Robiginitalea biformata HTCC2501: one gene and its partner. The protein of the gene in region 2 interacts with the protein of the main gene of each other region in a pairwise test. Links are inferred from orthologs where the notes say so. Each region holds a gene or a part of one and is shown on either strand. Other genes may lie near its edges. The genes, in order: gyrB and gyrA.

The links.
Region 1: the proteins of gyrA (region 2) and gyrB interact in binary tests that used the Escherichia coli proteins (3 or more experiments, as listed by UniProt). The link is inferred for Robiginitalea biformata HTCC2501 from one-to-one orthologs.

What each region holds. Positions count from the first base shown.
Region 1 is NC_013222.1:1,565,651-1,577,629, forward strand. The notes cover bases 8,696-11,632. They hold gyrB (DNA topoisomerase (ATP-hydrolyzing) subunit B), read left to right. Parts: upstream 8,696-9,159; coding sequence 9,160-11,106; downstream 11,107-11,632. Other genes in these bases: asnB (asparagine synthase B), read left to right, coding at 8,696-9,023; RB2501_RS06970 (DUF6588 family protein), read left to right, coding at 11,179-11,632. Outside these bases: RB2501_RS06935 (tetratricopeptide repeat protein), read left to right, coding at 1-1,685; RB2501_RS06940 (TonB-dependent receptor domain-containing protein), read left to right, coding at 1,689-3,461; RB2501_RS06945 (OmpA family protein), read left to right, coding at 3,517-4,644; RB2501_RS06950 (amidohydrolase), read left to right, coding at 4,859-6,469; RB2501_RS06955 (DUF2911 domain-containing protein), read right to left, coding at 6,577-7,110; more of asnB, read left to right, coding at 7,353-8,695; more of RB2501_RS06970, read left to right, coding at 11,633-11,979. UniProt on the Escherichia coli protein: DNA gyrase negatively supercoils closed circular double-stranded DNA in an ATP-dependent manner to maintain chromosomes in an underwound state.
Region 2 is NC_013222.1:2,106,835-2,119,042, reverse strand. What follows is about bases 6,302-9,467. They hold gyrA (DNA gyrase subunit A), read right to left. Parts: upstream 9,075-9,467; coding sequence 6,528-9,074; downstream 6,302-6,527. Other genes in these bases: RB2501_RS09395 (ATP-dependent Clp protease ATP-binding subunit), read left to right, coding at 9,338-9,467; RB2501_RS09405 (tetratricopeptide repeat protein), read right to left, coding at 6,302-6,492. In the rest of the region: RB2501_RS09425 (ATP-binding protein), read right to left, coding at 1-999; RB2501_RS09420 (HD family phosphohydrolase), read right to left, coding at 1,069-3,117; RB2501_RS09415 (acetyl-CoA C-acyltransferase), read left to right, coding at 3,234-4,409; RB2501_RS09410 (C40 family peptidase), read left to right, coding at 4,428-5,180; more of RB2501_RS09405, read right to left, coding at 5,230-6,301; more of RB2501_RS09395, read left to right, coding at 9,468-11,890; RB2501_RS09390 (hypothetical protein), read left to right, coding at 12,082-12,208. UniProt on the Escherichia coli protein: A type II topoisomerase that negatively supercoils closed circular double-stranded (ds) DNA in an ATP-dependent manner to maintain chromosomes in an underwound state.

The DNA of each region.
Region 1 (11,979 bases), 540 kb from region 2 along the record:
GCTTTGAAAAGGCGATACAGGCGGGAGCGGACCCGAGGTACACAGCCCGTTCCCGGTATTGGAAGGCGGAGTCGGCCTTTGCGGTGGGGAATTTTGAACAGGCACTGACCCAGTATGCTCAGTTCCGCGCCAGTTCGGCGGCAGCCTCCCTGGAGGAATACGCCGACCTGGATTACCAGATGGGGTACACCTATTTCAAATTACGGGATTACGGGAATGCCGCCACGCACTTTCAGCGCTTTGCCCGTTCGGCTCCGGACGGGGCGCGGAAAACGGATGCGTGGATGCGCCTGGGCGACAGCTACTTTGTGAGCAGCAGGTACCGTCCAGCAATCGAGGCCTATGACCAGGCACTCGCCACCGGCAGCCCGGAGCGGGATTACGCCGCCTACCAGAAAGCCATCAGTTACGGTTTCCTGGGCCAGGAACAGACCAAGCGCGACGCCCTGGATACTTTTATCGGGCGGTTTCCGAATTCGAGCCTGAAAGACGATGCACTTTTTGAACTCGGCAATTCCTATGTGCAATCGGCAGCCGACAACCAGGCCATTGCTTCCTATGACCGCCTGATTCGGGAAAGCCCGGGCAGCAGCCTGGTACCCGCCGCGAAAATGCGGAAAGGCCTGGTCTATTACAACGGGGGGCAGAACCAACAGGCACTGACCGTATTCAAGGAGGTGGCCGACCAGTACCCGAACTCCCAGGAAGCCATGCAGGCGGTGGCAACCGCCAAACTCATCTACGTGGACATGGGCCAGGTAGACCAGTATGCAGCCTGGGTGCGCGGCCTCGATTTTGTGGAGGTTACCGACAGCGAACTCGAGGCGGCCAGTTTTGAGGCGGCTGAGAAACAACTCGTGGAAGGAAACGACGCGGCGGCTGCCCGCGCCCTTGAAAAATACCTGGAACAATTCCCGAACGGGGCCAACCGGGTGGCTGCCTATTTTAACCTCGGGCAGATTGCCTATGCAGACGGGCAGGCAGACAAGGCCCTGGCGCATTTTGAGGTAGTGGCGGATGCCGGGCGGGGCGAACGGGCCGAACAGGCGCTGACCCGGGTATGCGAGATTTTGGTTTCCCGCGGGGACTACGCCGCGGCCATGCCCTACCTGGAGCGGCTGGAGGCCACGGCGGATATCCCCCAGAACCGGACCTTTGCCCAATCCAACCTGATGAAGGGCTATTTTGAAAAACAGGCCTACGACCGGACCCTGGCCTATGCCGAAAAAGTGCTGGCCAGCCCGTCCCTGGACGACCGGATCCGAAGTGATGCCCGCCTGATGATTGCCCGGTCTGCCTGGGCAACCGGGAATACGGAAAAAGCCCGGCAGGCGTATGCCGAAGTCCTCTCCATTGCCACGGGCCGGGCTGCCGCCGAGGCGCTCTATTACCAGGCGCATTTTAAGCGGGAAGACGGCGATTTCGAGGCCTCGAACCAATCCGTACAGCGGCTGGCCAGGGATTTTGCCGCCTACAAGGAATGGGGCGGCAGGGGCCTGATCCTGATGGCAAAAAACTTTGAACAACTCGAGGACGCCTTCCAGGCTACCTATATCCTGGAAAATGTCATCTCCAATTTCGGGGCCTATCCGGACATTGTGGAAGAAGCCCGGGCTGAACTCGCCCAGATCAAGGCGCGGGAAGCCCGGCGCAACGCCTCGATAAACCCCGATGGAAACCGTTAAGGAATGAACACGATTATGAAACTGATCCGATATACGGGGCTGATTGCGGCCCTACTCACAACTGCCGCCGGTTGGGGGCAGGATGAAACCGACGACCTTGGCACCGAAACCGTCACCGTGGTGCGCTCCTACACGCCAACCGTTTCGGACGCACGCAAGATCCAATCGCTGCCCAGCCTGCAGGACTCCATTGCTTTGCAGAAAAAACCGGTGCAATACGAGATCCATTCGGTTCCGGTGGCTTCCACGTTTACCCCGGCCAAGGGGCAGGCGGCTGCGGTGGAACGGGCCAGGCCCGAGAAACTTTTTAACAGTTACGCGGCCCTGGGCCTCGGCAATTACAACAACGCCCTGGCAGATTTTTATATCAGCCGGGATTTTGACCGGGGGAACAAACGGATCGATGTGGGGCTGAACCACCTGTCGTCCCGGGGGGACATCGACGGTACGCCCCTGGACACGGATTTCTATAATTCCGGCCTGGATGTCACCTACTCCCAGCGCGACAGGGACTGGGAATGGAATGCCTCCGCCGGGATGGAACACCGCCGGTACAATTGGTACGGGGTAGATACCGGGCTGCTGGAAGAGGGGGAGACCTCGGTAGCGGGCATAGACGAAACCCAGGATTATTTCCGCGGGAGCCTGCAGGGGCAGGTACATATGGAGGACACCTATTTTACCGATGCCGAGTTGCAGGTCAGTCGTTTCTGGGACGCCGTGGAATCCGCCGAGAACCGGTTGCGATTCACCGCAGCATTCGAATTTCCGGTCACCGAGGAGTCCCTCGGGCTGGGCCTGGAAATCGATTACCTTGGCGGGCATTTCGAAAACGCCCCGCAGAGCCAGTATATCAACGATACCGAAATTGACTACCAGTACCTGATTGCGGGGGTGCGCCCCGGCCTGTTGATGCTGCGCGACGACCTGAAACTGTTCCTGGGTGCCCGTATCACCGCCGGGCTGGACCTGGAAAACAGCGAAAACAATTTTTATATCTACCCGTCCGTGGAGGCTTCCTACAACCTCCTGGAGGAGAATGTGATTGCCTACGGGGGCGTGGATGGCGGCCTCGACCAGAATTCCTACTACGAGTTCAGCCGGGTAAACCCGTTTGTTTCCCCGACGCTCGCCGTCATGCCGACAGACCGGCAGTACGAGGCCTACCTGGGGCTTAAGGGGCAACTCACCCCGTCAGTGAGCTACAACCTCAAGGGGTCGTATGCCGCCGAAAATTTCAAGCCCCTGTTTATCCTCAACCCGATCAACGAGACGCGCAACGACGAAAAAGGCTATATCTACGGGAACTCCTTCCGGGTCTTCTACGACGATATCCGGACCCTGGGCGTATTCGGGGAACTGCAGTTCAGCGTGAACCGGAATTTCAGCCTGGGCCTGAATGCCTCGGTGTACGAATACGATACGGAAACCGACAACCCGGCATGGAACCTGCCGAACCTGGAAGGCAACCTGACCCTCGACTACCAGCACGATTCGGGCTGGTACCTGGGGGCCAACCTGTTCTATGTGGGCGAGCGGGAGGATTTCGTATCCCGGGCGCAGCCGGCAACACCCCCGGACCAGTTCCCGGCCCAGCAGCTGACCCTGGATGGTTATTTTGACGCGAATGCGCGGGTAGGTTACCACATCAATCCGCAACTCTCCATCTTTGCCCGGGGAAGCAACCTGGCCGGCAACCAGTACCAGCGGTGGGCGAACTTCCGGGTGCAGGGGTTGCAGATCCTGGCGGGGGTCAGCTACAAATTCGATTTGTAGGGACGCCCGGACCGTTTCCCGATATTTCCTATCTTGATTCTCAGAATGACGGGATATGCGTGGAATTGGCCACTACCTTGGGGCTGCCTGCCTTTTATTTACCCTGGTTGCCGTACCTGCCGGGGCCCAGAACCTGGTGCCCAACCCGGGCTTTGAGGGGTACAGCCGCTGCCCGAGGTTCCTCGGGAATTTTGAAGCAGACATCATTGGCTGGGATTGCCCCACCCAGGGGTCTACGGATTATTTCCACCGGTGCAGCGAGGATATGGGGACCCCAGAAAATTTCAATGGCGAGCAACGGGCCGCGGAAGGGGAGGGATACGCCGGCTTTTATGCCTATGCCCCGGGGGATTACCGGGAGTACGTACAGGCGCAACTCGCGGAACCCCTGGAGGATGGCCGGCAGTACAGGTTGCGGTTTTCCCTGAGCCTGGCGGAGCGATCGGATTTTGCCCTCAATACGCTGCATGTACTGTTTACGGCAAAACCGATGCGAGTGGGAACCAAGAAGAACCTGGCGCGCCGATACTGGTTGGGCCACCCGGAACTCAAGCCCCACCAGTTGGATATTGCAGCCAGCGCCTCATTTGCCGATACGGAAAACTGGATGCATTTGGACACGGTTTTTACCGCGCGGGGCACGGAGGCCAACCTGATTATCGGGAACCTGTTGCCGAACGCCCGGACCCGAACCTTCCGGACGAACCGCCGGTCCAATAAGGGGGCCTACTACTACCTGGACGGCATTGTCCTGGAACCCTATGCCGGAAACGGCGACACAGGGCGAGAATCCCTGGTTGGGGATATCCCTAAGGACAGTTTGCTCGTACTTCCATCCCTCTTATTTGAATTCGACGCACACCAACTGACGGATGCCGGCAAGGAGGCCCTCCACCGGGTATATGATGCGCTCAGGTCGGATTTGTCACTTTTCCTGGAACTCCGGGGGCATACGGACTCCCGGGGGGCACCGGCCTACAACCAACAACTCTCCGAACAGCGCTGCCGGGCTGTGGCCCGCTACCTGGAGGGCCTGGGGCTGGATTCCGTCCGAATCCGCTGGATCGGCTTTGGGGCCGCCCGCCCCGTGGCGGGCAATTCCTCGGAAAGCGGACGGCGCAGGAACCGCCGCGTGGAATTCCTGATCCGTTCGGAGGACCCGGTTCAGGCACGACAGAATTAAGTATATTTGGGACGCGCCGCCCGCGCCTGCCGAAGAGATGCTGTCAGTGACCGATGCATTCCTTGAACTGAAAGATTCCCATTACCCGATGATTGCAAAACCCCGTTTCCATATGTCCCGCATTTCCCTGCCGGTTCAATCCCTGCCGGTTCAATCCCTGCCGGTTCAATCCCTGATTGTCCAATTCCTTCGCAACCAAACCCCGGGAACCGGGATGCTTCTTGCGCTGATTTTGCTGTTGGGGAGTTGCCAGCCCCGCCAGCAGGAAGCAGACCTGATCGTATTCAATGCAAATGCCTATACCGTGGATGGGGAGTTCTCAAAGGCGGAGGCATTCGCCATCAGGAACGGTCGGTTTGTGGGGGTCGGCAGTACGGACTCCATTCGGGGCGCATTTGTAGCCCCCTGGATGCTCAATGCGGGCGGAAAAACGATTGTACCGGGCCTCATCGATGCCCATTGCCATTTCCTGAACCTGGGCTTGAACCAGGAAAACGTCGATTTGGTGGGGACGACGAGTTTTGAGCAGATCCTGGACAGCCTGCAGGCGGCCTACCAGGCCCATCAACCCGAATACCTGATGGGCCGTGGATGGGACCAGAACGACTGGGAGGTTAAGGAATTCCCGGACAAAACGGCCCTGGACTCCCTTTTCCCGGACATTCCCGTTGCCCTGGTACGCATTGACGGACATGCCCTGCTGGTCAACCAGCAAGCCCTGGATTTGGCCGGCATTACAGGAAATACGCAGGTACCGGGGGGTGAAGTAATCCTAAAGGACGGGGAGCCTACCGGGGTACTGGTGGACAGCCCGATGCAGCTGGTGTACGAGCAATGGCCGGCACCGGGCCGGGATGCCCTGATTCGCGCCCTGGAAGAGGCCCAGAAAATTTGTTTTAGCAACGGCCTGACCACGGTAAACGACGCAGGCCTCAGCCGATATGCCATTGAATTGATCGACAGCCTGCAGCGGAAAGGTGCCCTGGACATCCGCGTGTATGCGATGATCAGTAACACCCCGGAAAACCTGGATTACTACCTGGAGCGTGGTGTGTATAAAACCCCGAAACTCAATGTTCGCTCGGTAAAGGTGTACGGGGACGGGGCCCTGGGTTCCCGGGGCGCGGCCATGAAGGCGCCGTATTCGGACCAGCCCGGGCATTTCGGCGCCATGATCACCCCGGCGGGGGAACTCGGTTCGCTGGCAGAGCGGATTGCCGCCGCAGGATTTCAGATGAATACGCACGCTATCGGGGATTCTGCGAATATCGCTGTATTGAGAGCCTATCGGAATGCGCTGGACACCGTGGCGGATCCGCGCTGGAAAGTGGAACACGCGCAGATTGTCGATACGGCCGATATCGCCCTCTTTAGTGAAAAAATCCTCCCGTCCGTGCAACCGACACATGCCACAAGCGACATGTACTGGGCCGAAGACCGGGTGGGCCCCGAGCGCATGAAAGGCGCTTATGCCTTTCGGCAATTGCTGGAGGCATCCGGCCGGGTGGCCCTTGGAACGGATTTCCCGGTGGAACGGGTGAACCCGATGCTGACCTTTTACGCCGCCGTTACGCGGAAGGATTCCGACGGGTATCCGCAGGGCGGTTTCCAAATGGCGGATGCGCTCACCCGGGAGCAAGCCCTGAAAGGGATGACGCGCTGGGCGGCCTATTCGAATTTTGAGGAAGATGAGAAAGGCAGTATCGAAGTCGGGAAACGCGCAGACTTTGTAATCCTCAACGGCGATCTGATGGAGGTGCCTCCGGAGGAACTGAAGGACATCGAAGTGATCAACACCTTTGTCGACGGCCGAAAAGTGTATTGACCCGGTTGCCGCATGCGGCCATAAGAAATAAAAAAAACCGGCCTCCATACGGGGCCGGTTTTTTGCGTTCGATGCAACCCCCTGAACCGGGATTGCAGACGAATTTCTTACATGGTGATCGGTACAGCCACACGGGTCTTGTCCCAGCCCATAACCATATGCACTCCGTCTTCCGCTTCCTTGAAGGCAATGGAAAAAGGTTCCAGGGAGTTGGCATCCGAGGCGGCGGGAACTTCGATCCGCGCCACATCGGCAGCTTCATCATAGGTGTAGGCCCCCCATTGGTTGAGGTTTTTGTTCAGGATAACCGTCCAGGTACGCTCCCCCGGGATCGTGAAGAGCGAATAGGTCCCTGCGGAAATATCCTTTCCGCCAAAATTCACATCCTGGTAGAAAGTGATTTCCGTATTTTCATTGGCCCCGGTGCGCCATACCTTGCCCGCCGGAGCGAGATCGGCCAGGGCACGGCCTTTGAGTTGGGGGCGGCTGTAGATAACGCGAACCACCTTGCCGGGTTCCCTGCCCGGATACAGGGCGATATCCATCGGGCTTTTATCGAGCCCCGGGAATTCCTGGGCCTGCAAATTGGTAGTGGTAACCATGGCGAGAACCACGGCGAAAAGAGTAAGTATTCGTTTCATGTTGATCGTATTTAAATGAGTGTGTTAAAATTAGGGGCTTTTTACCCGCTTTTCTTCTAAAGTGTCGTTAAAATTTCCTTTTCTTACACATTTACTGATTCCGACTGATTTTCCCGGGGGGGAAGCTTCACATCAGAACAAATAGTTGTTTTTAAACTACATTATATAATAAAAAACACATGTATTATTTATAAATAGAAATAAATCACTCAATTTTGCTTCCACAATAAAACTCTATCACCATGTGCGGAATTGTATGTGCCTTCGATTTGAAACAACCGGCCGAGGATTTACGGCCCCAGATGCTGGAAATGTCCCGGGTCCTGAGACACAGGGGGCCGGACTGGAATGGCATCCACATGTCGGATACGGCCATCCTGGCCCATGAGCGCCTGGCCATCGTAGACCCGGCATCCGGGAAACAACCGCTTTACAGCCCGGACGGCAACCTGGTCCTGGCTGCAAACGGAGAAATCTACAACCACCAATCCCTTCGCAAACGCTTTGAAGGGACCTACGACTTCCGCACCGAATCCGATTGCGAGGTTATCCTGGCCCTCTACCAGGAGCAGGGCCCGGCCTTCCTGGATGAACTCAACGGGATTTTTGGCTTTGCCCTCTACGACAGCCAGGCGGACCGGTATTTCATCGCCCGGGACCATATGGGTATTATCCCGCTGTATATTGGCTGGGACCGGCACGGCACCTTTTATGTGGCCTCTGAACTAAAGGCGCTGGAGGGTACCTGTACGCGCATTGAGCTATTTCCGCCCGGCCACTACATGCTGAGCGACCAGGAAGGGTTTCAGCGCTGGTACAGCCGCGATTGGATGGAGTATGACGCAGTAGAGGATAACCCCACGGATATCGCTGCCCTGCGCAAGGCACTGGAGGACGCGGTCCACCGGCAGCTGATGTCCGACGTACCCTACGGGGTGCTGCTTTCAGGAGGCCTGGACTCCTCGGTTACCTCGGCTATCGCAAAGAAATATGCCCAGAAGCGGGTGGAGTCCGGCGACCAGGCCGATGCCTGGTGGCCGCAGCTGCACTCCTTCTCCGTCGGGCTGGAAGGCTCCCCGGACCTGGCGGCTGCCCGCAAAGTGGCCGACCATATCGGGACGGTCCACCACGAGATAAAATTTACCATACAGGAAGGGCTGGACGCCGTGCGGGACGTGATTTACCACCTGGAGACTTACGACATCACCACGGTACGGGCATCCACGCCTATGTATCTGATGGCCCGGGTGATCAAATCGATGGGGATCAAGATGGTGTTGTCGGGCGAAGGGGCCGACGAGCTATTTGGCGGATACCTGTACTTCCACAAGGCTCCCGGGCCGCGGGATTTCCACGAGGAAACCGTCCGGAAACTCGACAAGCTCCACATGTACGATTGCCTGCGCGCCAACAAATCCCTGGCGGCCTGGGGGATCGAGGGGCGCGTGCCCTTCCTCGACAAGGAGTTTATGGATGTGGCCATGCGCCTGAATCCGCGGGATAAAATGATCACCCCGGAGCGAATGGAAAAATGGGTGGTGCGCAAGGCCTTTGAAGACTACCTGCCCGAAAGCGTGGCCTGGCGGCAAAAGGAGCAGTTCTCGGATGGGGTGGGCTACAGCTGGATCGATACGCTTAAGGAAGTGGTCGCGGAGGCTGTCAGCGACGAACAATTGGCCAATGCCCATTTCCGATTCCCGATTCAGACCCCGACCTCCAAGGAGGAGTATTATTACCGGAGCATCTTTGAATCGCATTTCCCGAGCGATGCGGCCGCGGAAAGCGTGCCTCAGGAGCCTTCTGTAGCCTGCAGTACGCGGATTGCGCTGGAATGGGACGAGGCGTTCCGCAACATGAACGACCCTTCCGGCCGGGCCGTTGCCAGGGTCCACGCGGACGCCTATGAAAAGTAGCTCTCCGGGCCGCGTTTTTGTCCACAGGAATTGTTGATAACTCGGGTGGGTTCCATCTGCCGGAACCGGCCTGTTTGCAGGGGTATTTCGTATATTTGTGAGATTGCAAAATTGCAGAAAAACAACCTGTAAACGAATGAGCGAAGAAGTAAAAGGAAAAAGTTACTCGGCAGACAGTATCCAGGCGCTTGAAGGCATTGAACACGTGCGGATGCGTCCGTCGATGTATATCGGCGATATCGGGGTGCGCGGGCTGCACCACCTGGTTTACGAAGTAGTGGATAATTCCATTGACGAAGCCATGGGGGGGCACTGCGATACGATCTCCGTGACGATCAATGAGGACAATTCGATAACCGTTGAGGACAACGGCCGGGGGATCCCGGTAGACCTGCATAAGAAAGAGGGGGTTTCCGCCCTGGAAGTGGTGATGACCAAAATCGGTGCCGGCGGGAAGTTCGACAAGGATTCCTACAAAGTTTCGGGCGGTTTGCACGGGGTAGGGGTTTCCGTGGTGAATGCCCTGTCGAAACACCTGAAAGCCACCGTTTACCGGGAAGGCAAGATTTGGGAGCAGGAGTACGAACGCGGCCGGACGCTCTACCCGGTTAAGAGCACCGGGACTTCCGATCTTAACGGGACCATCGTCACCTTCCACCCGGACCCGGAAATCTTCCAGCAGACCATAGAGTTCAGCTACGATACGCTTTCCAACCGGATGCGAGAACTCGCCTATCTGAACAAGGGCGTTGCCATCACCATTACCGATCGGCGCGTTAAGGAAAAGGGGGAGTACCTCTCCGAGAGGTTCTACTCCGAGGAGGGGCTCAAGGAATTTATCCGCTTCCTGGACGGGAACCGGGAGCCGCTGATCGCAGACGTCATCTCCATGGAAGGCGAGAAAAACGATATCCCGGTTGAGGTCGCCATGGTCTACAACACCTCCTATACCGAGAACCTGCACTCCTATGTAAACAATATCAATACGCACGAAGGGGGGACCCACCTCTCCGGTTTTCGCCGGGGCCTGACAACCACCCTGAAGAAATACGCGGATGCTTCCGGCATGCTGGACAAACTGAAGTTTGAGGTAGCCGGGGACGATTTCCGGGAGGGGCTTACGGCCATTGTCTCGGTAAAAGTGGCCGAACCGCAGTTTGAAGGCCAGACCAAGACCAAGTTGGGGAACCGGGAGGTTTCTGCGGCCGTCAGCCAGGCGGTATCCGAGATGCTGACCAATTACCTGGAGGAGCACCCGGACGATGCCAAGACCGTCGTGCAGAAGGTAATCCTCGCAGCCCAGGCACGGCATGCTGCCGCCAAGGCCCGGGAAATGGTCCAGCGGAAGAACCCGATGAGCGGTGGCGGGCTCCCGGGCAAACTGGCGGACTGTTCCGACCAGGACCCGGAACGCTGCGAAATCTTCCTCGTGGAGGGGGATTCGGCCGGCGGTACGGCCAAAATGGGGCGCGACCGGAATACCCAGGCCATCCTGCCGCTCCGGGGGAAGATCCTGAACGTGGAAAAGGCCATGCAGCACAAGGTCTTCGAAAACGAAGAAATTAAAAATATCTATACGGCCCTGGGGGTTACCATCGGTACCGAGGAGGACAGCAAGGCGCTGAACCTCGACAAACTCCGCTACCACAAGGTGATCATCATGTGTGATGCGGATGTGGACGGGAGCCATATCGAGACGTTAATCCTGACGTTCTTCTTCCGGTACATGCGGGAGTTGATCGAAGGCGGACACGTCTACATCGCCACACCGCCCCTTTACCTGGTCAAGAAGGGGAGTAAAAAGCGGTACGCCTGGAACGATAAGGAACGGGATGCGATCGTGGAAGAACTCAGTACGAGCAGCGGCAGCCCGGGGATCCAGCGGTATAAGGGTCTTGGGGAAATGAACGCCGAACAGCTCTGGGATACCACCATGAACCCGGAGTTCCGCACGCTGCGGCAGGTGACCATCGACAATGCCACCGAATCGGACCGGATTTTTTCAATGCTCATGGGGGATGAAGTCCCTCCGAGGCGCGAATTTATCGAGCGAAACGCCGTTTATGCGAACATTGACGTATAAGAATCCCGATTTCACAACAAAAACCCCGGCCCTCCAGCCGGGGTTTTTTAGTTTAGAGGCAAATTCCTACAAATGAAAAAGACGCTACTGGTTGCAAGTTTCCTGCTCGCCGGGGGATTTGCCGCTGCACAATCGAATGTAAACGACCTGCTGGCAGCAGGCCTGAACGATGCGGAACGGTTTACCAATGACTATCTTTCACCGGTTTCAGAAGGTACGATATTCAGCTTGTCCGGTTCCTGGCTAAACACGGCTACCGCCAAACCGCTCGGAGGTTTCGAGATCTCCATTGTGGGGTCGATGGCCGGATTCAAGAACAAGGAGGAGAAAAAGAGTTTTGTCCTCAATACGGCGGATTACGAAAACCTGCGTTTTGAAGACGGCAGCACCTCCAAATCCGTGGCAACCGCCCTGGGGGACATCGAAGGTGTCCGCGTGGTGGTTGAAGATGAGAACGGGTTCTTCTCGGAAAGCTTTGAGCTTCCATCGGGCCTGGCTTCTGAAAATATCAATTTCCTGCCCGCCGCTTATATCCAGGTAGGGGTAGGCCTCGTTAAAGGCACCGAGGTAAAAGCCCGTTTTTTGCCTAAAATCCAGACAGACGACGTGGCTGTGAGCCTTTTCGGGTTCGGGCTGCTCCACGAGTTTACAAGCCACATACCGGCCAATCGGTTGTTTCCCGTGTCTATTTCCGGGTTTATCGGCTTTACCCAACTCAACGGCAGCTACGATTTTACGGACACGAATTTCATCGACGGGGAAAACCAGCGGATCGATACGCGCATCAGCGGTTGGAGCTTCCAGGCGATGGCCGCCACGCGCCTGCCGGTGATTAACTTCTACGGGGGGCTCGGCTACGTAACCGGGAAATCG
Region 2 (12,208 bases):
GTTTGTGAGGATGACCTGAAGGGAATCCGATAATTCCTTGTGCCGCACCATAAACCGACGGGTATTCTCCACATCATCGGTTCGGGCATAGTGAAGTGCCAGCTGATAATACGATCGCACCTGATAGTCGTACAGATTGTTCTCCTGGCTCAGCTTGGCCGCCTGTTCCAGGTAGGCCTTCTCCCGCGACGGGTTTCCGAGAATCCCGCTAATCTCCGCCAACCGGATCAGGGATTCCGCCGAGGCGATTTTCTGTGCATCCTTGCCAAGTCCTTCACTGATATCAAGTGCCTTTTGGAAATAGCGTTTGGCTTCCTGGTAATCCTGCTCCTTCAGGTGGATGAGCCCCATGACCTTATAGCAACTGGAAGTCAGCGCCGCGTGGGAGATACCGCTGAGGATTTCAATGGCCTCCCGGGTATACGCTCGGGCCTTTTCGAGCTGCCCGTTCAGGTAATAGGTCTCTCCCATATTGTGCGCAGCTACCGCCGTGCGCTCGGGTTGCCCCAGCTTCTTGAATAAATCGTAGGACAGGCGGTGAAACCGCTCTTCTTTCTCCCGTTCATTCAGATTTCGGTAGATATGGCCCATTGACACATAGCAATTGGCGATCCCCGCGCTGTCCTCCTGTTGTACGAATAACTCGTGGGCCAGATGGATGTATTGCATGCTGGTGAAGTAGTTTTCATCCAGCGAATAAATACTCCCGAGGATCCGGTAGGCATAGGCCATGCCGCGACGGTCTTCGGCTTGTGTGGCCAGCTCCAGGGATTCATCGGCGTATTCGAGCGCCTGCAGGCGGTCTACAAAGGCCAGGTCCCGGCTGAGCATGTAGAGCGTGTGGATTTTGTCTTCGGTGGTGATATCCGGGCGGTTGAGAACCCGCTCCAGGCTGTCTACCTGTTGCAGCCACAAGGGCTGGATACTCGTCATAAAGGCAAACAGCACCCATAGAACCGCGTTGTGGCCCGGTCTGACAGTTATGAAGGGGGTTTTCATCATTTGTATGGTCGGTGGTCACTTTTAAAACGCCTTCAATCCGCGTTTAGTATAATCCCCGCCAATCCCCTATTCCGGGTACTCTACCCGCAGGTGGTAAATGTTTGTCAGTCGTTGTTTTAAGACCTTTTTCACCGTTTCAATCTCCTTAAAGGTGATTTCCGCATTGAGGAATTGCCCGGCCTGCATCTGGGTTGCTATGATCTTATCCACGAATTCGTCGATTATCGAATAGGTGGGGTTTACCAGGCTCTTGGAAGCTGCTTCCACGGAATCAGCCATCATCAGGATGGCCGTTTCCTTAGAAAATGGCACCGGGCCCGGGTATCGGAAATCCTTTTCATCCGGATCTTCCCCGTCCCGCTCACGCGCCTTTTTGTAAAAATAATAGACCAGCGTGGTACCGTGGTGGGTCCGGATAAAGTCGATGATCCGGTCTGGTATATTCTGTTTCCGCGCCATTTCGATCCCTTCGATGACGTGTTTGATGATGATCCGGGCACTTTTTTCCGGGGCCAGTTCATCGTGGGGGTTGTTGTTGGTCGTCTGGTTCTCGGTAAAATAGGTTGGGTTGTTCATCTTGCCGATGTCGTGGTAGAGCGCTCCTACCCGGACAAGCATTGCATTGGCACCGATCTCGTTGGCAGCTGCTTCGGCCAGGTTGGCCACCTGGAGGGAGTGGTTGAAGGTGCCCGGGGCCTTGTTGGACAGCTCCTTGAGCAGCCGGGAATTGGTGTCCGAAAGCTCCAGCAGGGAAACATCCGAGACCATCCCGAACATCTTCTCGTAGATATAGATCAGCGGCTGCACAAAAAGCGTGATCATCCCGTTGAGGAGGAAAAACCCGAAATTCACCCAAACTACGTTGTCCAGGCTGCCCCCCTGGATAATATTGAAGGCAAAATAGCCCAGGATATAGATGAGCGTAATCTGGCCCACCGAGATAAACAAATTGGCCCGTTTGTAGAGTTCGGATACCGTCAGGATGGTGACAATGCCCGCGATGATCTGCAGGAAGATATACTCAAAACTGTTGGGCACCACAAACCCCAGGATCAGGACGGTGAGCACATGGACAAACAGGCCCAGGCGGGCGTCGAAAAACGTCTTTAATATCAGCGGCAGAATGCAGAGGGGTACCACAAAGACAAGAGCCTCGTTGTACTTCACCACGAAGGTGGTGAGAAACACCATCACCAGGATATTGAAGAAAATAAAGGTCACCTTGACATTGTTCCGGAACACATCCGGGCGGTACCGTTTCAGGAACAACAGCAGCATGATCAACACCAGGGCCACCAGGATGGTATACCCGGAGAGGATGAAGTAATAATTGTTGGCGCTCCATACCTCGGATGCGTATTCCGCCCGCAACGACTCGAGCTTCTTCAGGCTCTCCCCTTCCACCACTTCGCCCTTGGCGACAATCAGGGCGCCCTCGTCAACATTTCCCCGGGTCAGGGATATTCCGGATAACTGGTTTTCCAGTTCCCGGCCGGTCAGTTCCTGATCCAGGCTGACGTTGGGCTCGGCTATTCGGAGCAACAATTCCCGGAACTCCGCCTGGTCCGCGGGAATACCCACGGATTCCGTCAGGTCGCGGATGGTATTGCGCAACGCGTCCATTCGGTAAATACTGTCAAAACGCATGCGACGCGCCTGGTTGTTCCGCACCAGGTAGACCTCCCGGCTTAGCGGGGGGTCGCTGCCGTCCCAGATTCCCCTCAGGTACAGGCTGTCCAGGATGGCGCGGCCCTGCTGGCGCAACACCCCGATTTGGCGGGCGCTCAGGCCAGTCCCCGGGAAGTATTCGGGGAAAAGCTCTTCGTAGGCGCGGTAAACCTCCCGTGCCGCTTCGGTATCGAACCGGTAATACGGCACCTGGTCCCGCTGGAATTGCTGGCGTTCAGCCTGTAATTCGGCCTCCGTCTTGCGGATCGAAAAATCAAAAGGGGCATAGAGGTTTTCGTATTGCCAGGGTTTGCCTTTCTGGAACTCGTACTTGAACTGTCCTCCTTTGGGGAAAAAGAACACAATGGCGCCGATCGTTAAAAAGTAAAGGAAATACTTATAGATCAGTGACTGGGATCGATAGAAGGTATCCAGCGTTTTCGCCATGCATCGCGCTTGTGTCGCTCAAAAATAGAAAAAACCCGCGGCATCTCGGGGCTTTTCCTGCTCAAGTAGGGGGTCCGGGTTTAAATTCGTATTTTCGTGCCACTAAAAAGGAACAGATGAAAGAGGTAGTTGTTGTGGCTGCTGTCCGCACGCCGATCGGAAGTTTTATGGGCGCCCTTTCCTCGGTGCCGGCCCCGAAACTGGGGGCTGCGGCCATCCGGGGAGCCCTGGATTCCATTGGCCTGGATCCGGCCGCCGTAGAAGAAGTACTTATGGGCCATGTGGTCCAGGCTGGGGCCGGCCAGGCTCCGGCCCGGCAGGCAGCCCTCTATGCGGGCATCCCGGAAACGGTGCCTTGTACCACGGTGAACAAAGTTTGCGCCTCCGGGATGAAAGCTGTTATGCAGGCCGCCCAAAGTATCGCCCTGGGCGATCGGTCTGTGGTAGTGGCCGGGGGCATGGAAAACATGAGTTTGATCCCCCACTATGTGCACATGCGCAACGGGAAAAAGTTTGGCCCGGCAACCCTGGAAGACGGGATGCAGCGGGACGGGCTGGTAGACGTCTACGACCAGCAGGCCATGGGGGTGTGTGCAGATGCCTGTGCCGAGAAATACAAGTTCAGCCGGGAGGAGCAGGACGCCTATGCCATCCAGTCCTACAAACGCTCCGCAGCGGCCTGGGAAGGCGGCAAATTCAAGGATGAAGTGGTCCCGGTAGAAGTGCCGCAGCGACGGGGCGAACCTGTTGTGGTTCGGGAAGATGAGGAGTTCCGCAACGTGAAAATGGATAAAATTCCCCAATTGCGACCGGCCTTTACCAAAGACGGAACCGTAACGGCCGCCAATGCCTCCACCATCAATGACGGGGCTGCCGCCCTGGTGCTGATGAGTGCCGAAAAAGCCCAATCGCTCGGCCTGGAACCCCTGGTGCGCATCAAAAGCTATGCGGATGCTGCACAGGAACCCAAATGGTTTACCACGGCCCCGGCCAAAGCCCTGCCGTTGGCGCTGGACAAAGCAGGAGTCGCCCTGGGGGATATCGATTATTTTGAATTCAACGAAGCTTTCAGCGTGGTTGGGCTGGCCAACATCAAAATCCTGGGGCTGGACGACCAAAATGTAAACATCCACGGAGGTGCGGTATCCCTCGGGCACCCGCTGGGGTGTTCCGGGGCGCGGATCACCGTGACCCTGATCCACGTGCTCAGGCAGCAAAACGCCCGCCTGGGTGCCGCGGCCATTTGCAATGGAGGTGGTGGTGCATCGGCAATAGTTCTGGAACGGCCCTGACCCCCGCCCTGCCCCGCCATGCGATACGGAATCTGCCCCCTCAGCCTCGTACCCGTGTACGATTCTCCGGATGATACCACACCCCTCCGGACACAACTCCTCTATGGCGAATGTTTTAAAATCCTGGAATCCCGGAAGTACTGGAGCCGGGTGCGGATCCGCCTGGACGGGGCCGAGGGCTGGGTCCGCAACGACCAGTTGTCCGAGCTTTCCGAAGAACAATACGAGGCGTGTCCCCCGGGTACCTCGGCGGGTTGCGCCGCCGACCTGGTGAGCCATTGTTGCACCCCGGAAGGCTTGCTGATTCCGGTCCTCCTGGGGTCGGATGCGCACAACGCCCCGGTAATGGAACACCAATTCGAGGGAGCGCGCTTTGACCCTGCCGCGGGCCGGGAGGAACTCGTGCAGACAGCGCTGTTGTACCTCAGCAGCCCGGAAATGGCCGGGGGCCGCTCCCCCTTCGGCATCGATGCCGGCGGGTTGGCGCAAATGGTCTACAAGTGCTGCGGTATGGCCCTGAAACGCTCCCCGGCCGAACAGGCCGCCCAGGGCCAAGCCCTGAGTTTTATCGAGGAAAGCCAGCCCGGCGACCTCGCATTTTTCGACGGACCCGACGGGGTTATCGACCATGTGGGCCTCATCATGCAGGACAATTATATCATCCACGTAAACGGATGCGTCCGAATCGACCGCATCGACCACAGCGGCATCTTCAATAACGATCTGCGCAACTATACGCACCCGTTGCGGGTAATCAAACAAATCGCATAAAAAAACCCCGGCCATCCGGCCGGGGTCCTGATTTTGGAATAGCGGGGGCTTATTCGCCCAGGAGTTTCTTGACCCGCATAAAGTTCTCATTGTCGCCCAGGGCGCCATAAATGTTCTTGAGCTGTGTCAGGATGCTCTGGTTGTCGGGATTGACTTTCAGCGCATCTTCCAGGATCTCGGCCCCCTGCATAAAGAGGCTGTCCTTTTTCTCCTTCAACTCGTCGTATTTCGCGATATCTTCCCGGGAAGTCCCCAGGGCGTTCATATCGTCGATCAATGCGTTCCCCTCGTTCACATAGGTGGTAGACAGGTTCAGCTGGGCATTCACGTAGCCCGGGTTGATCTCGATGGCCTTGCGGTACGCCTCGCGGGCCTCCTCAATCCGGTCCATCTCCATATTGATCACCCCGATGTTGTAGTAGAGGTCCGGGTTGTCCGGTGCCATGGTGGCTGCCTCTGCCATCAGTTCGCTGAATTTCTCCTTGTCACCCATCTGGTAGTAGAGGTTCGCCTCGTTCAATACGAGGTTTACATCGTCCGGATTGTTGGCCCGGGCGTCCTTATAGGCTTCCAGGGCTTTTTCATTTTCCCCGAGCTGGGTGTAGATCAACGCCATATTCTTGACGATCTCGGCTTTCTTGGAGGGTTCCTTCTCGTCTACGGGGTCCGTATACGTTCCCGATTTTACCATCAGGTCGCGCTGCGCCTTGTTCATCTCCTCCACTTCGCCGGTTTCCACGTTGGTGGCCTTGTAGACCACGCCGCTCCCGTCATAGCCAATGTCCTTCAGTTCCTGGTAGAAATCCATGGCGCGCTCGTAATTCCCGCCATTGACAGCACTGCTGGCCGCGTAATACAGGTAGATGGTATCCGTCGGGCTGATCTTGTAACTCATATAGAGCTTCTCGGCAGCCGCATCGAAATTTTTGGCGTTGTTGTCATCCACAGCGGAGTTTACCAGGTCGGCCGACATGGCTTTTAAACGTTGCTGTGCTTCACCTGAGTTCCGGTCCTTACCGCTTTGTTCCTCCACCTCCAGGACTTTCCTGAAGGAAGCCACCGCTTCCTCAAAGGCGCTGTCGTCGCCTTTCTTGGCCAAATCCGCGTAGACCTGCCCGCGTACCAGGTGGTACTCGGACTGCAGGCGTTCGTCTTCCCCGGCAATGACGCCCTGAACGGCGTCCAGGCTGGCTTTCGCCTCGGCGGTGTTCCCGTCTTTCAGGGCTTTCTCCGCATCCCGGATCTCTGATTTTTGTGCTATTGCGGCAGACCCGATAAGCAGGGCTGCCAGAAGAGTCAATCTAGTTTTCATTAAAAAAGTGTTTATGCAAATTTAGTGTTTATCAATTATTTTCCGGACTCCGTCCCTTCGGAATCCGCCCCATCTGTATCAAGGGTCGTGCCATCCTCGGCATCGACCTCGATATTCAGGATGTCCGTGTCGTCCAGGTCGTCTTCGTCTTTCATCACTTTGGCAACCGCGGCGATGGAATCGTTGTCCTTCAGGTTAATCAGCCTTACGCCCTGCGTGGCGCGCCCCATGGTGCGGAGGTCTTCCACGCTCATCCGGATTGCAATCCCGGATTTATTGATGATCATCAGGTCGTCCGAATCCGATACGTTCTTGATAGCTACCAACCCGCCGGTTTTCTTCGAAATGGAGATGGTCTTAACCCCCTTGCCCCCGCGGTTGGTAATCCGGTAATCGTCCAGACTTGAGCGCTTGCCGTAACCGTTCTCGGAAACGACCAGGATGTCCTCGTCAAAATCGTGGACGCTTACCATACCGATGACCTCGTCGTTGTCGTCGGCCAGGGTAATGCCGCGGACCCCGGAGGCGCTCCGGCCCATCGGACGGGTCTTGCTCTCCTCAAAGCGGATGGCCTTCCCGGATTTGAGCCCGAGGAAGATCTGGCTGGACCCGGTGGTGAGGCGCGCTTCGAGCAGCTCGTCCCCTTCCCGTATGCCGATGGCGATAATCCCGTTCTGACGGGGCCGGGAATACTGTTCCAGGGACGTCTTTTTCACAACCCCCTTCTTGGTGGCCATGATTACAAAATGGCTGTTCACGTATTCCTCGTCCTTGAGGTCCTGCGTACAGATAAAGGCTTTTACCTTGTCGTCCTGTTCAATATTGATCAGGTTCTGGATGGCCCGGCCCTTGGAGGTACGGCTGCCTTCCGGTATCTCGAAGACCCGGAGCCAGTAACATTGGCCCTTTTGCGTAAAGAACAGCATATACTGGTGGTTCGTCCCCACAAACAGGTGTTCCAGGAAATCCTCATTCCGGGTGGCCGAGGCTTTTTGCCCGACGCCTCCCCGGTGTTGCGTCTTATATTCGGTCAGGGGGGTACGCTTGATGTAGCCGGCATGGGAAATGGTGATCACCACCTGCTCGTCCGGGATCATGTCCTCGATGCTCAGGTCGCCCCCGGCGTAGTTGATTTCACTGCGGCGGTCGTCGCCGTATTTATCCCGGACCTCCCGAAGTTCGTCTTTGATGATCTCCATCCGGCGCTCCTCCCGGGCCAGGATGTCCTTCAGGTCCTCGATGGTGGCCAGGACTTCTTCGTACTCGCTGCGCAGCTTGTCCTGCTCCAGGCCGGTCAGCTGGCGGAGGCGCATCTCCACGATGGCGCGGGCCTGTACCTCGCTCAGCTCAAACCGTTTAATCAGGTTTGCCCGGGCCTCTTCGGCGTTGGCACTGCCCCGGATAATAGCGATGACCTCGTCGATGTTGTCCGAGGCGATAATCAGCCCCTCCAGAATGTGCGCTCGTTCCTCCGCCTTCCGCAGTTCGTACTCCGATCGCCGGACGACCACCTTGTGCCGGTGGTCTACAAAATGCACAATCAGGTCCTTGAGGTTGAGGAGTTCCGGACGCCCGCCCACCAGCGCGATATTGTTCACGCTGAAGGAAGATTGCAGTGCCGAATACTTATACAGCATATTCAGCACGATATTCGGGATGGCGTCCCGCTTGAGCACGTAGACAATCCGCATCCCCTTCCGGTTCGACTCGTCCCGGATCGTGGCGATGCCCTCGATTTTCTTTTCGTTGATCAGGTCGACGGTCTTCTTGATCATGTCCGCCTTGTTCACCTGGTAGGGGATTTCCGTGACGACGATGCACTCCCGTCCCTGCACCTCTTCGAACGTGGCCTTAGCCCGCATAACTACCCGGCCCCGGCCTGTTTCAAAGGCCTCTTTGACGCCGTCGTAGCCGTAGATGATGCCCCCGGTGGGGAAATCGGGCGCCTTGATGTGCTGCATCAGGCCTTCGATGGTAATGTCGCGGTCGTCGATATAGGCGATGGTGCCGTCCACCACCTCGGAAAGGTTGTGGGGAGGCATATTGGTGGCCATACCCACAGCGATCCCCGAGGCGCCGTTGACCAGCAGGTTCGGGATGCGCGTCGGCAGGACGGTGGGTTCTTCCAGGGAGTCGTCAAAATTAAGCTGGTGGTCTACCGTTTCCTTGTCGATGTCCGCCAGCATCTCCTCGGCGATCTTCCGCATGCGGGCTTCCGTATACCGCATGGCCGCCGGGCTGTCGCCGTCTATGGAACCGAAGTTCCCCTGGCCGTCCACAAGCATGTAGCGCATGCTCCAGTCCTGTGCCAGGCGCACCATTGTATCGTAGACCGAGGAATCCCCGTGCGGGTGGTATTTACCCAGGACTTCCCCGACGATACGGGCAGATTTCTTGTGGGCACTCGTGGAGCGTACGCCCAGTTCGTGCATGCCGTAGAGGACGCGCCGGTGCACCGGCTTGAGGCCGTCCCGAACATCTGGCAGGGCACGTGACACAATGACCGACATCGAATAATCGATGTAGGCCGATTTCATCTCATCTTCTATATTAATCGGAATCAGTTTCTCTCCTTCCGCCATAACTGAATCGGGCTTGTATTTTTGTGGTTAAAAAATCATGCCAATATACGTAAAAACCACCCCTTTGTGGCAGGTTGCGCAGGTTTTATTAAAGATTTTATCAACACCAAACCCCCCTTGGTTTTTTGATAAAATCCAGGCCATATATTTTGCACTTCCTTGTTTTTTTCGTCATTTAGGGAAGCTTTATCGAATATAGGTACGGTATTTGACGTTCTTATAATAAGTTTTACTAATTTTAAAGTTGAATACGCACTAGGTATATGGATGATAATTTCTCACCGCGAGTAAAAGATGTAATTGCTTACAGCAAGGAGGAGGCACTGCGCCTGGGCCACGACTTCATCGGGACGGAACACCTGATGCTCGGCCTGCTGCGCGACGGGAACGGGAAGGCAATCAGCATACTCGATGCGCTGGACGTGGACCTGGACCACCTGCGCAGAAAGGTGGAAATCCTCTCCCCGGCGAACCCGGAAGCGGGCTCGCAACCCAAGGATAAGAAAAACCTGCACCTCACCCGTCAGGCGGAGCGCGCCCTGAAGACCACCTTTTTGGAGGCCAAATTGTTTCAGAGCTCATCCATCAATACGGCGCATCTCCTGCTCTGTATCCTGCGAAACGAAAACGATCCGACCACCAAGCTTCTGCACAAGATGAAGGTGGACTACGACGGGGTCAAGGAGCAATTCAAAAGCATGATCACCAGCGACGACGACTATACGGACAGCCCGACCTCGGAATCCTTTCCGAGCGATTCGGACGACACCGGGGACAGCAAGGAGGGCACTTTTTCAAGCGGCACCTCCCAGAAAGGAAACAAGAAATCCAAAACCCCTGTTCTCGATAATTTTGGCAGGGATCTCACCCGCCTGGCGGAAGAAAACAAACTCGACCCGGTTGTCGGTCGGGAAAAGGAAATTGAACGCGTCTCGCAAATACTGAGCCGCCGCAAAAAGAACAACCCGCTGCTGATCGGGGAACCCGGGGTGGGCAAAAGCGCCATCGCCGAAGGGCTCGCCCTGAGGATCATCAACAAAAAGGTATCCCGCATATTGTACAACAAGCGCGTGGTAACCCTGGACCTGGCGTCCCTGGTTGCCGGCACGAAGTACCGCGGGCAGTTTGAAGAGCGGATGAAAGCCGTGATGAACGAACTGGAAAAGAACGACGACGTCATCCTGTTTATCGACGAGATCCACACCATTGTGGGAGCCGGAGGCGCCACGGGAAGCCTGGATGCGTCCAACATGTTCAAGCCGGCCCTCGCCCGGGGCGAAATTCAATGCATCGGGGCCACGACCCTGGATGAATACCGCCAGTACATCGAGAAGGACGGCGCCCTGGAACGGCGTTTCCAGAAGGTGATGGTGGAACCGACCACGGTGGAGGAAACCATCGAAATCCTCCGCAACATCCGCGGAAAATACGAGGATCACCACAACGTAAACTACACGGAAGAGGCCCTGGTAGCCTGCGTGAAGCTCACGAACCGCTACATGACCGACCGCTTCCTCCCGGACAAGGCAATCGACGCCATGGATGAAGCCGGATCGCGGGTGCACATCGTGAACATGGACGTGCCCAAGCAGATCCTCGAGCTCGAAAAGCAGCTTGAAGAGGTGCGCGAACTCAAGAACAGCGTGGTCAAGAAACAGCGTTACGAGGAGGCCGCCAAATTGCGGGACGACGAAAAACGACTGGAAAAAGACCTGTCTACCGCCCAGGAGAAATGGGAAGAAGACAGCAAACTGAACCGGGAAACCGTCTCGGAAGACAACGTCGCCGACGTGGTCTCGATGATGAGCGGCATCCCGGTCAACAAAATTGCCCAGACCGAAAGCAATAAGCTGGCCGAACTGCCGCAGCTGATCAAGAACAGCGTCATTGGGCAGGACGAAGCCGTGGCCAAGGTGGCCAAAGCCATCCAGCGGAACCGGGCCGGGCTGAAAGACCCCAACAAGCCGATCGGGAGTTTTATTTTCCTCGGACAAACCGGGGTCGGGAAAACCCAGTTGGCCAAAGTACTCGCCAAGGAACTCTTTGACTCGGAGGACGCCCTGGTGCGGATCGACATGAGCGAATACATGGAAAAATTCGCCATCTCCCGCCTGGTGGGAGCGCCCCCCGGCTATGTCGGCTATGAGGAAGGCGGGCAGCTCACCGAAAAGGTGCGGCGCAAGCCCTACTCCGTAATCCTGCTGGACGAGGTGGAAAAGGCACACCCGGATGTTTTCAATATGATGCTGCAGGTACTCGACGACGGCTTCCTCACGGACAGCCTCGGCAGGAAGATCGACTTCCGCAATACCATTATCATCATGACCTCGAATATCGGGGCACGGCAACTCAAGGATTTCGGCCAGGGTGTCGGCTTCGGCACCTCGGCGAAGAAATCCCAGGCCGATACGCACCAAAAGAGCGTTATCGAGAATGCTTTGAAAAAAGCCTTTGCACCGGAGTTCCTCAACCGGATTGACGACGTTATTGTATTTAACCCGCTGGAACGGGAGCACATACACGAGATCATCGAAATCGAACTCAAGAAACTCTACGACCGCATTGCGGATATCGGCTACCATCTGACCCTTACCGATAAGGCGCGTGACTATATTGCCGAGAAGGGCTTCGATAAGCAATACGGGGCCCGGCCGCTCAAACGGGCCATCCAGAAGTATATCGAGGATGCACTGGCCGAAGAGATCGTCAACTCGAAGCTCAACGAAGGGGACAGCATCACCATGGACCTGGACGAGGAGGGTGACAAGTTGACCATTTCCATTAAGAAAGCGAGTAAATCCTCCAAGGAAGCCTGATTGGCACTGTAAGGGGAAAGGTATCGGGGTCATCCAAAGATGACCCCTTTTTTTATGCTTGTCGGTCAGGCTTCGTAGGAATCGTTCGACATAGCCCGGACGCTGGAACCGCTTATACGATATTTATGTCGATAATCTATTATTTTTCTCAAACGGATACCTGACGCATACTTTCGTCTCAGACACACTATATGAATATGGGCAATAATACAAGACCGGCCAAAAAGACCGTGATCGTGCGGGAATACCAGCTCGATGTGGGGAAGATCCAGGTTTACGACAACTACCTCGTAGCCATTTTTGACGAAGGCGCCACAC